2 regions of the Hymenobacter arcticus genome follow, and region 2 is predicted to be linked to the other one. Evidence: riboswitches for the same ligand, from Rfam matches in the RefSeq annotation. Region 2 holds a riboswitch; the other holds the start of a gene.
What was found. Region 2 has a riboswitch for thiamine pyrophosphate ahead of thiS (sulfur carrier protein ThiS). Riboswitches for the same ligand answer to the same signal wherever they lie in the genome.
Positions count from the first base shown of each region.

Region 1: linked by a shared signal. The riboswitch ahead of ACYVGC_RS23550 (TonB-dependent receptor) and the one ahead of thiS (sulfur carrier protein ThiS) in region 2 are both predicted to bind thiamine pyrophosphate.

Region 1 covers NZ_BAAGXF010000024.1:36,993-42,865, forward strand. Annotated here, with positions in the region: gene ACYVGC_RS23530 (AAA family ATPase) at 1-3, shown strand, start outside; gene ACYVGC_RS23535 (aldose 1-epimerase family protein) at 15-899, shown strand; gene ACYVGC_RS23540 (DUF4139 domain-containing protein) at 934-2,493, opposite strand; gene ACYVGC_RS23545 (hypothetical protein) at 2,605-2,835, opposite strand; TPP riboswitch at 2,999-3,104, shown strand; gene ACYVGC_RS23550 (TonB-dependent receptor) at 3,163-5,652, shown strand; gene modA (molybdate ABC transporter substrate-binding protein) at 5,826-5,873, shown strand, end outside.
Region 2 covers NZ_BAAGXF010000021.1:5,564-11,436, forward strand. Annotated here, with positions in the region: gene ACYVGC_RS22560 (hypothetical protein) at 1-377, shown strand, start outside; gene rlmN (23S rRNA (adenine(2503)-C(2))-methyltransferase RlmN) at 385-1,458, opposite strand; gene ACYVGC_RS22570 (hypothetical protein) at 1,519-1,965, opposite strand; TPP riboswitch at 2,146-2,243, shown strand; gene thiS (sulfur carrier protein ThiS) at 2,324-2,527, shown strand; gene thiC (phosphomethylpyrimidine synthase ThiC) at 2,631-4,508, shown strand; gene thiD (bifunctional hydroxymethylpyrimidine kinase/phosphomethylpyrimidine kinase) at 4,601-5,347, shown strand; gene ACYVGC_RS22590 (thiamine phosphate synthase) at 5,352-5,873, shown strand, end outside.

The sequences.
Region 1 (5,873 bases), on a different contig from region 2:
TAATCGCTGTTTTTATGCCAACGCTCACCTCCGCCACCGCCCACGTCGAAATAGCCCTGCACGGCGCCGAACTCACCAGCTTCACCGACCTGGCCAGCGGCCGCGAACACCTCTGGCAGGCCGACCCAGCGCAGTGGGCCCGCCACGCGCCGCTGCTGTTCCCCATCGTGGGCAAGCTGCCCGGCGACACGTATCTGCATGACGGCCAAGCGTATAAATTGCCGCAGCACGGCTTCGCCCGCGACCAGGAGTTTAGGCTCATCGAGCAAGACGCCCACAGCCTCACCTTGCAGCTAATGGTCAGCGCGGCCAGCAAGCAGGTGTACCCATTCGAGTTTGAGCTGCGGGTGCGCTACGAGTTGCGCGGCCGCGTGCTCACCGTGGGCTGGCACGTGCGCAACCCCGCCGCCGCCAGCCAGGATTTACTGTTCAGCATCGGCGCGCATCCGGCGTTTGTGTGCCCCTTGCAGCCCGCGGCGGGCGAGCAATTTGGCGACTACGCCTTTCACTTCGACCACCCCGTCACCTTGCAGCGCCATCTGCTAGCCAGCGGCCTGCGCAACGGCGAAACTGCACCCGTACTCACTCAGCAAGCTGCGCTACCGCTGAGTTATGAGCTGTTTGCCGACGATGCGCTGGTGTTCGACCAGTTCGATTTCACCCGCCTCACGCTGCAAAAAGCCGACAAAACCGGCCCCTTCGTGCGCATGCAGTTCGACGGCTTTCCTTACCTCGGCCTCTGGACCAAAGGCCCCGGCGCGGCGTTTGTGTGCATTGAACCCTGGCAGGGCGTGGCCAGCCCCGTGGGCCAGCCTCAGGAGTTGCGCGACAAAGAAGGCATTCTGACCCTAGCGCCCAGCCAGATGTTCGATACCAGCTATACCATTGAGATTGGGTAAGTCCTGAGTGTAGTAAAAAGCACGCCAGTCGGTGTTATCGAAACTTCGGGTTGGAGATATGCACCCGGTGGTTAATTATTTCCACGTTCTTATCCTTGGGGTAATCGACCTGGAAAGTGAAGCGCAGGCGCTGGCTGGTGCCGGGTGGCAGCGCCACCAGCCAGGTGAGCTTGCCGCTGCGCTCGTCGAGCTGCGCCCCACTCATTTCGAGCACCTTCACATTAATTTCCTTTTCCTCGGAAATGGGTACCTGGTCGAGCAGGCGCAGGCGCACGGCTTCTGGGTGGTTGTTGCGCACGTTCAGCTCGTATACCAGGCGCACGCGGCGCTTGTCGCTCAGTGGCACGTTGCCGCTAAAATCTTCGAGCTTGGCGCGGCCCACTACCAGCAAGGGGTCATGGCCCAAGGCCACTTCGAGCGAGTCGTTGTAGGCGCGCTCATCAAGGTCGGTATTTCCTACAAACACGCCATCGTGAAACACGCGGGCGTGGTCGGCCAGCTGCAAGCCCTCCCAGCCCGAGACTTTGGTTTGCAAAAACACGTTTTCCGACACGCGCGGCACCGCCAGGTATTCGGGGCGGCCGGGCAGGGCCACGGCGGGCAGTGTCAGCTCGCGGCGGCCATTTGCGGGCAGCGTCACTAGCTCGGGCACTTCGTAGCGCACGCCCTGCGTCACCACGGCCGGGCGGCCCTTGGCGGTGCCCTTCACCACAAACTCGTCTACGCGGCCCTCGCCACTATGGTCGCCACCCCTAAAGTCTAGTTCCCAGGGCTGTAGGTCGGGCCGCGATACATCGTCTACGGCGTAGCGCATCAGCACCACCCGCACGCGCTGCCAAGGCAGCCCCGAGCGGTTGGCGAGCCGCCCGTGGGTGATAAATTTCACCTCGCTGCCGCGCTCATTGGCCCGAATATCGAGCCGGGGCAGCCACGGGGAGCGCGCCGCTAAGTAATAGTGCACCGTTAGGGCTACGCTGCCGGCGCGGGCGGCCCGCACCACCAGCACCTGCCGGTCGCCATCGCCCCGCTCATTGGCCCGCGGGCCGAGCTGTGTCACCTGCGTTTTGAGCGTACTCAAGCGGCTTTGCAGGCGGTCGGTTTCCTGCTGAATGATGGGCAGGCGGGTGCGCATCAGGGCGGCCCCCTTCTGCACCTCGGCGCTCCAGTTGGCCTGGGTGCCCGAGGGCAGCGTCTGATTAGCCAGCAAAAAGGCTTTTTCCTGCTGCAAGCCTTGCAGCTCGCCTTCCAAGGTGTGTTGCTCGGCCTCGGCGCGTGCCAGGCTATCGACGGCAGTGGGGTTGAGCGCTACCGAGGCCGGGGCCTGTTCGTCGTCTTCGTCAATGGACAGTAGCTCGGCGCCGTCGCCCAGTTGCACCTCCATGGCATCGGCATCGAGGCGGGGCGAGAGGCCACTCACCAGCACCCGGTTGAGGCCAGCGGCCAGCGTCACCGGGGCTTGGTGCTCAAGCGCCGTACCGTTGAGGTACACCGTGACGCGGGTGAGCGGCGGCTTCACGGTTACGCGGGGCGTTTGGGCCGCACCCATGAGGGCCGCCAGCAGGCCCGGAAAAAGTAATAGGTAGCGATGGGGCATAAAGGGCAAACCGGCCAGAAAAGCCAGTGCCGCAAAGCTGCATCACAAAATTTAGTTAATGTAATAATTCAGCAGCCGCCAGCCAGAATGAACGGCTGAAACCTTGGTTGCTCACACCTCCACCGGGCGGCGGCGGTTGTAGTCGGGCTCCCAGTCGTTGATGGGGCGCGAGATGCCGGGCGGCAGGTCGATATCGGGCAGGCCGGGGTCGTGGGGCTCGCCGCCACCATCGTCGCCGCCCGAGGAGGGCGGCGGGGGCGGCGGCACCCGGCGGCGCCTAGGCAGCACCAGGAAAAAGGTGAACAAAGCCAGCAGGAAAACGGCGCAAAGGAGCTGGTGCATAACAAGAAAGCCGATAGCGAGTACGCGAAATAACGAGCGGGTGCTGCCCCTCCCCAACGCAAGAAATCAAGTCTGCGTTGCTGGTTGCCGCATCTGCTAAGATAACTACTAGCTAGTAAACCAACCTTGCCCGGCGGGCGGGGCGGGGCAGGCCGTATCTTTGCGTCATGTTTAGGGGTGCTGGCCAGGGAAACCCGGCCGGCTGAGATGACACCCATTGAACCTGAACCGGGTAATGCCGGCGCAGGGAACAAACAATCCGCGAACGTTTTTGCCTGCGCGCCGACCCCTGGCGGGCGGGCGCGTGGTTTTTTTCGTCGTTATTTTTTGAAAACTGTACGTATTGCGGGTACGGCGCTGCTGGCGCTGGCCGCCGCTTCGGCGTGGGCCCAAGGCCCCGTGGCCGGCACAATTACCGATGCCCAAACGGGCACGGCGCTGCCTGGCGCCACCATTTTGCTCGATGGCGCGGCCATTGGGGTCACCAGCGCCGCGGGCACTTTTAATCTATCGGCAGTGGGGGCGGGCAGCCATGAGCTGCGCATCACGTTTTTGGGCTACGAGCCACTGGTGCGGCAAGTGCAAGGACAAGTAACTGAGCAGCAAATTGTTGCCAGGCTTCGGCCGGGGGGCGTGCTCACGGGCGAGGCGCTCATTACGGCTACGCGGGCCAGCGACCGTACCGCCACGGTGTACACCAACCTCAGCAAGCAGGACCTCAACAAGCGCAACTTCGGCCAGGACCTGCCTTATCTACTTGACCAAACGCCCTCGGTAGTTGTGACGTCCGATGCCGGGGCGGGCGTGGGCTACACCGATATCCGTATTCGAGGCACGAGCAGCACGGGCATTAACACCACCATCAATGGCGTGCCCTTGAACGACCCAGAATCGCACGGCTCTTTCCTGGTGAATCTACCCGATTTAGCGTCCTCCATCAACAGCATTCAGGTGCAGCGCGGCGTGGGCACCAGCCAGAACGGGAGCGCGGCCTTCGGGGCCAGCCTCAACATCTCGACCCTCGACAACCGCCGCGAGGCCTACGCCGAAACCCAGAACAGCTACGGCTCCTTCAACACCTGGAAAAATAACGTGTCGTTTGGTACCGGGCTGGTAGGCAAGTACTTCACCGTGGATGGCCGGCTCTCGCGCATCAGCAGCGATGGCTACATGAACCGGGCGGCCTCCGATTTAAAGTCGTATTACTTCGCCGCGGGCTACCAGCAGAAGAATACGCTGATTAAGTTCATCACCTTCTCGGGCCGCGAAAAAACCTACCAGGCCTGGAACGGCGTGCCCGAGCCGGCCCTCACCGGCAACCAAGCCCAGCTTCAGACCTACCTCGACAACGGCGAGCTGAGTGCCGCCGATGCGGCGCGGGTGCTAGCCGAAGGCCGCCGCTACAGCTACTACACCTACGACAACCAGACCGACAACTACCAGCAAAACCACTACCAGTTGCACCTCTCGCAGGGCCTGGGCAGCAGCTGGAACCTGGGCGCGGCGCTGCATCTCACGCGTGGCTTTGGCTACTACGAAAGCTACCGCGCCAACCGCAAATTTGCCGATTATAACTTGCCCGACGTGGTGCTGGGCGGCGATACCCTCACCCGCACCAACCTCATCGACCGCAAGTGGCTTGATAACTACTTCTACGGCGGCACCTTCGCGCTCAATTACCAGCCCAAGGACAACGACAAGTTCCAGGCCACGCTGGGCGGCGGCTGGAACCGCTTCGACAACGACCACTACGGCGAGATAATCTGGGCCCAATACGCCAGCACCAGCTTCCCCGGCCAGCGCTACTACTTCAACACGGCCCGCAAAACCGACTTCAACGCCTACGCCCGCGCCACCTACCAGGCGCTGCCCTGGCTGGGTTTGTACGGCGACATGCAGGTGCGCCGTATCCTCTATCGTATTGACGGCGTGGAGGATAGCCAAAACGACGTAGCCACTCGCGCCAACTACACCTTCTTCAACCCCAAAGCCGGCGCCACGGCGGCCCTCGGCCACGGCCAGCAGCTCTACGCCAGCTTCGCCGTGGGCCAGCGCGAGCCCGTGCGCGCCGACTTCACCGACCGCCAGGTCGGCTACGCCCCCGCCCAGGCCGAGCGTCTGCTCGATTTTGAGGCCGGCTACCGCTTCACCCGCGCCGACCTCATCCTGCTGGGCCCGCGCACCGCCGTGCGTGTCGAGGCCAATTACTTCGACATGACCTACCGCAACCAGCTGGTAGCCACCGGCCAGCTCAACGACGTAGGCACCGCCCTGCGCACCAACGTGGCCCGCAGCTACCGCCGCGGCGTGGAGCTCACCGGCTTCATCTCGGCCAATGATAAAATCAGCCTCAGCAGCACCGTCACGCTCAGCCGCAACCGCATCCTGGACTACTACGATGTAACCTACGATGCGAATTACGCGCCCGTGGTGGCCGCCGAAGGCCGCACCACCACCATCTCCTACTCGCCCTCGGCCATCACGGCGCACACCCTGGAGGGCCAGCCGCTGAAAGGCCTGCGCCTGGCGCTGCTCTACAAAACGGTGAGCCGCCAGTACCTCGACAACTCGACCAACGAAGGCCGGAGTATCCAGCCGTACCAAGTGCTCGATTTCCGGCTACGCTACGCGCTGCACCCATCGTTTATGAAGGAAATCGAACTGGCTTTACTGGTTAGCAACGTGCTCAACCGCGAGTACGCGGCCAATGGTTACACCTACGGCTACGTGGGCGCCAGCGGCAACCAGGAAACATTCAACTGGTACTACCCCCAGGCCACCCGTAATTTCCTGGCCTCGGTGAATTTGCGGTTTTAGTGGGGGTGTTGCCAAGCTGCATTTCCCGCGAATCTCCGCGGAAAATATACAGTGCGTAAAGTGCATAAGTAAAGCCTGGGTCTGACGGCTCAGGCTTTCTTGTGCCCAAAACCTTGCGCTGGTCAGGGTTGTATATTCGCGTACCTAACGCGCTGGCCTTTGGCGGCTCTCCCATGCTTCGATTATTTCTTCTTTTACTCCTGCTGCTGAGCAGCTGGCGG
Region 2 (5,873 bases):
TGGGCGCGGGGGCGCTGCTTGGGTTTGGCAAACTCGATGAAAACCAGCTGCGGGGCGGAGGAATCGGCTACGGACTAGCCACCTACGGCACCGCCAACACCAGCCTGACGCTGGGGCTGGGCTACGCGGTATTGCCAAAAAGCCTTGATAATTCGCCCTTGCTCGTAGTAGGCGGCACTATTCGGGTGGCGCGGCGGGTATTTTTAACGGATGAAACTTACGTTGTGCGCGGCTACACTACTTCCATCCTGGGCGTGCGCCTGGCCGGCCCGCAGCTGAGTGTGGGGGCGGGCGTACTCTACGGCCCCCTCCTCTACGATATTTATTTCCCGCTGCCGCACCTAGACGTCACCTACCGCTTCGGCAAGGCGAAGTAGCCGGGGGCTAAGCAGCCTCGGCCTTCTCCTTATTGGCCAGTTGGCCGCAGGCCGCGTCAATGTCCTTGCCCCGGCTGCGGCGGATGTTGGTTTGCACGCCGCGGTCGGCCAGGTACTTGTGGAAGGCCGTGATTTTGTCGGCCTCCGCGTTCTGGTAAGCGGCGTTTTCGATGGGGTTGTACTCGATAAGGTTAATCTTGCAGGGCAGCCACTTGCTGATGATGTAGAGCTCAGCGGCGTCTTGCAGGGTATCGTTAAAGCCATCGAACACAATGTATTCGTAGGTCACTTTGCGGCCCGTTTTCTCGTGGTAGTATTGCAGCGCCTCCTTGAGGGCGGCCAGCGAGTTGGCCTCGTTGATGGGCATTATCTCGTTGCGCTTCACGTCGTTGGGGGCGTGCAGGCTCAGGGCGAGGTTGGCCTTGATGTCGTCGTCGGCCAGCTTCTTTATCATCTTGGCGATGCCCGCCGTGCTGATGGTGATGCGGCGCGGGGCCATGTTGAGGCCATCGGGCGCGGTGATGCGGCGCACGCTTTCCACCACGTTGGCGTAGTTGAGCAGCGGCTCGCCCATGCCCATGTACACAATGTTGGTGAGCGGCGTACCGTACTGAGCCTCACACTGTTCGCGGATGCGCACCACCTGGTCGTATATCTCGGCCGCGTCGAGGTTGCGCTTGCGGTCCATGTAGCCGGTGGCGCAAAACTTGCACGTGAGCGAGCAGCCCACCTGCGAGCTGATGCAGGCCGTCATGCGCGTGTCGTGCGGAATGAGCACGCCCTCCACAATGTTGCCATCGTGCAGCCGGAAGGCCGACTTGATGGTACCATCGTTCGAGAGCTGCTGGTTTTGCACGGCCACGCCGTTTATCACGAAGTTTGCGGCCAGCAACTCGCGGGTAGCCAGCGAGATGTTGTTCATTTCCTCGAACGAGCCGGCCGTGTTTTTCCACAGCCATTCCGTCACCTGCTTGGCGCGGAAAGGCTTTTCGCCATTCGCCACCATAAACGCCTTGAGGTCGTCGGGCGAGGTTTTGCGGATGTCGCGTTTAGCGGGGGCGAGTTCGAGTTCCAGTAACATAGTGCAAAAATACAACGGGTCAAGGGTTTGGGTTCCTTGAGCCTAGAAAGTATGGGCTATTTACAATGCTTCAAACAACTTTACTGTGAGTTTTACTGTCACACAGCGGCCATTTTGACTACCGGGCTTGGCTCTGGCTAGTTTGCGAGCTGCTGCTACAATTGCGGCTTCGCACCCAGCCGGTAGCTCGGGCAAGGTGCGTTTAGCAGTTTGGCTTCCACTAGTTTCTGCCTTGTTCCAACTCATCGCATCATAAATAACGCCACTAGGCCCCACTATCAACTGCACAAGTACCGGGCGACCAGGAGTAGCACAACTAGTGCCATTGCTGGCCACTGAAAACTCTCGTCGTAAGTCGGCTGTGAGCGCTACCAGACCACCACCCGGATAGACGGGCATGCGCTCAACGAATATGTACACCTTGCTTGAATCGCTGGGTATGCGCTGTGCCGTGGCGGGCAGAGCAAAGTATAGTAGTGCTACTAGAAAATAAATCAGGTGTTTCATAAACAATAAGGTTAGTGCTCATGGTAGATGCCCATGACACTAATAATGCATAATCGGCCAAGCATTAGTTGTGAATAGATGGCTTTCTTAATCAAGACTTAGTAGGTTTATGTTGAATAAAATTCCGGCAAAAGCAGCCTAACTCAGCCAACGCTTAGCTCCCGCCGCCTACCTTCGCCGCATAAACTTTAGGGGTGCTTTGCGCAAGCAAGGCTGAGACGATACCCTCCGAACCTGAACCAGATAATGCTGGCGAAGGGAAAAGTACTGGTCCGCCCGCGGCTGCCTTTTGGGGCGTGCCGTGGCCGGCGCCGCCTAGTGTTTATGGCCTGCCCTTGTCCCAACTAACGCTAGTTGCATGGTTTGCTACGTAAACAATTCTGAGCACGAAGCCGCTGATAATCAGGGGCTAGCCGATTTGCTCGCCGCCCTGGGCCATACCCAGACGCGTGGCCTCGCCGTGGCCATCAACGACGTGGTGGTGCCCCGCGCCGAGTGGGCCAGCCACGCCGTGCAGCCCCACGACCGCCTCACCCTCATCCGCGCCACGCAGGGCGGGTAATCTCAATTATCATTTATTAGTGAACAGTGAGCAATTGCTTGCGTCGCATAAATAATTGATAATCAAATAATTGTGAACCGGTACCCACCACTCATTTTTTCAGATGAAGCAAAAAGACCACGCCCCCCAGCAGACGCTGGTGGAGCGCCAGCCGCTCACGGGCTCGCGCAAGATTTACGTGCCGGGTAAGCTGCACCCGCACATTCGGGTGGCAATGCGCGAAATTGTGCTGGCCGATACCGAGCGCAAGTTCGATTTTGGGTTTCCGTCGGAGCCGAACGCGCCCGTGACGGTGTACGACACTAGCGGGCCCTATACCGACCCGAACGTCGAAATTGAACTCAAAAAAGGGCTGCCGCGCCTGCGCAAAAGCTGGATACTCGGGCGCGGCGATGTGGAGCAGCTCGCCGGCACTACCTCGGACTACGGCCAGCAGCGCGCCGCCGATAACAGTCTGGACCACTTGCGCTTCGAGCACATTGCCACGCCGCTGCGCGCCAAGGCTGGGGCCAACGTCAGCCAAATGCACTACGCCAAGCAGGGGATTATCACGCCCGAGATGGAGTACATCGCCATCCGCGAGAACCAGCGCTTCGACGAGTTACCCGCCGATGACCCGCTGCGCACGCAGCACCGCGGCCACAGCTTCGGGGCCAATACGCCGGAAGGGCACATTACGGCCGAGTTTGTGCGGCAGGAAGTGGCGGCCGGGCGGGCGGTTATCCCCAGCAACATCAACCACCCGGAGAGCGAGCCGATGATTATCGGGCGCAATTTTCTGGTGAAAATCAATACCAATATCGGCAACTCGGCCGTAACCTCATCCATTGAGCAAGAGGTAGATAAGGCCGTGTGGAGTTGCCGCTGGGGCGGCGACACGCTCATGGACCTCAGCACCGGCAAGAACATCCACGAAACCCGCGAGTGGATTATTCGCAACTGCCCGGTGCCGGTGGGTACGGTGCCCATCTACCAGGCCCTGGAGAAGGTGAACGGCAAGGCCGAGGACCTCACCTGGGAGCTGTTCAGAGACACGCTCATCGAGCAGGCCGAGCAGGGCGTGGACTACTTCACGATTCACGCGGGCGTGCTGTTGCGCTACGTGCCTCTGACGGCCAAGCGCGTGACTGGCATTGTGTCGCGCGGGGGCTCCATTATGGCCAAGTGGTGCCTGGCGCACCACCGGGAGAGCTTTCTGTACACGCACTTCGAGGAGATTTGTGAGATAATGAAGGCCTACGACGTGGCCTTCTCTTTGGGCGATGGCCTGCGCCCCGGCTCCATTGCCGACGCCAACGACGAGGCGCAGTTTGCCGAGCTGGAAACCCTGGGTGAGCTCACCAAAATAGCCTGGGCCCACGACGTGCAGGTGATGATAGAAGGTCCCGGCCACGTGCCCATGCACCTCATTAAAGAGAACATGGACAAGCAGTTGCGCGAGTGCCACGAGGCGCCCTTCTACACCCTGGGGCCGCTGACGACGGACATTGCCCCGGGCTACGACCACATCACCTCGGCCATTGGCGCGGCCATGATTGGGTGGTTTGGCACCGCCATGCTCTGCTACGTGACGCCCAAGGAGCACCTGGGCCTGCCCAACAAGCAGGACGTGAAGGATGGCGTAATTGCCTACAAGATAGCCGCCCACGCCGCCGACCTCGCCAAGGGCCACCCCGGCGCACAGTATCGCGACAACGCTCTGAGTAAGGCCCGCTTCGAGTTTCGCTGGGAAGACCAGTTCAACCTGAGCCTCGACCCCGACACGGCCCGCGAATACCACGACGAAACCCTGCCCGCCGAAGGGGCCAAGGTGGCGCACTTCTGCTCGATGTGCGGCCCGCACTTCTGCTCCATGAAAATCACGCAGGAAGTGCGCGACTACGCGGCCAAGCAGGACCTCACGGCGGCGCAGGTATTGACGGAGGGGCTACGCGAGAAGTCGCGCGAGTTCGTGGCCCAGGGCAGCGAGATTTATCTGTGAGGTAGCGTGGACTCTGCGAGTCCGCGCGTGTGAACGATTTGCGAGAACTACCCACGCGCGGACTCACAGAGTCCACGCTACCTCCTTTGCCTATGCGCCCCTACGCCCTCACCATTGCCGGCTTCGACCCCAGCGCCGGGGCCGGCGCGCTGGCCGACGTCAAGACGCTGGAAGCCAGCGGCGTGTATGGCCTGGCCGCCTGCACCGCCCTCACGGTGCAGAACGACGTAACGTTTGAGCGCGTGAGCTGGGTGCCGCTGGCCGACATCCAAGCCCAAGTTCGGCTGCTACTAGCACGGTTTGCCGTTGGCTTCGTCAAAATCGGCTTAACGGAGAGCCTGCCTGTTTTACTGGAGCTAATCAGCTGGCTAAAAGCGCATAACCCGGCCATCCAAATCGTCTGGGACCCGGTGCTGAAGGCCACGGCCGGCTACGAGTTTCACGCCCGGCCCGCAGCAGAGCTGCTGCAAGCTATCTGCCGGGAGCTGGCCCTCATCACGCCCAACCGGCCCGAGGCGCTGCGCCTACTGCCCGCCGCTACCCCCGAGGAGGCGGCCGAAACACTGGCTGCCTGGTGCCCGGTGCTGCTGAAGGGCGGCCACGCCAAGGGCGCGCTAGCCACCGATGTGCTGCGGACGGGCAACGCCCGCCACGAATTTTCGGCCCCGCGCCTACTCCACGGAGCCAAGCACGGCAGCGGCTGCGTGCTGTCGGCGGCAGTGCTGGGCCGGCTGGCGCTGGGCAACGACTTGCCCAGTGCCTGCCGAGCAGGCAAGGCATATGCCGCCGCGTTTTTGGGTAGCAACGATACGCTGCTGGGCTACCACTTTGGCAATTAATAACATGAAAATCAGCAACCTGCATTACATCACCACCAATGCCCAGGCGGCCGAGCTGGCCTGCCGGGGCGGCGTACGCTGGGTGCAGCTACGGGTAAAAAACCTGCCCGCTGCCGAGTGGCGGCAACGTGCCCTGGCTACGCAGGCTGTGTGCCGCCACCACGGGGCCACGCTCATTATCAACGATAACCCGGCGCTGGCCCTCGAAATTGGGGCCGACGGGGTGCACCTGGGCCAGCAGGATATGCCGCCCACCGAGGCGCGCACGCTGCTGGGGCCAGGCTTTATCATCGGCGGCACGGCCAACACGTTTGCCGACATCGAGGCGCTGGTGGCGGCCGGCGTGGAGTACATCGGCCTGGGCCCGTTTCGCTTCACGGCTACCAAAGAAAAGCTGAGCCCGATTTTGGGCCTGGCGGGCTACACCGAGTTGTTGGCGCAGTGCCGGGCGGGCGGCCATACGGTGCCCATTGTGGGCATTGGTGGGGTGGAGCTAGCCGATATGGCGGCGCTGCGGGCCACGGGC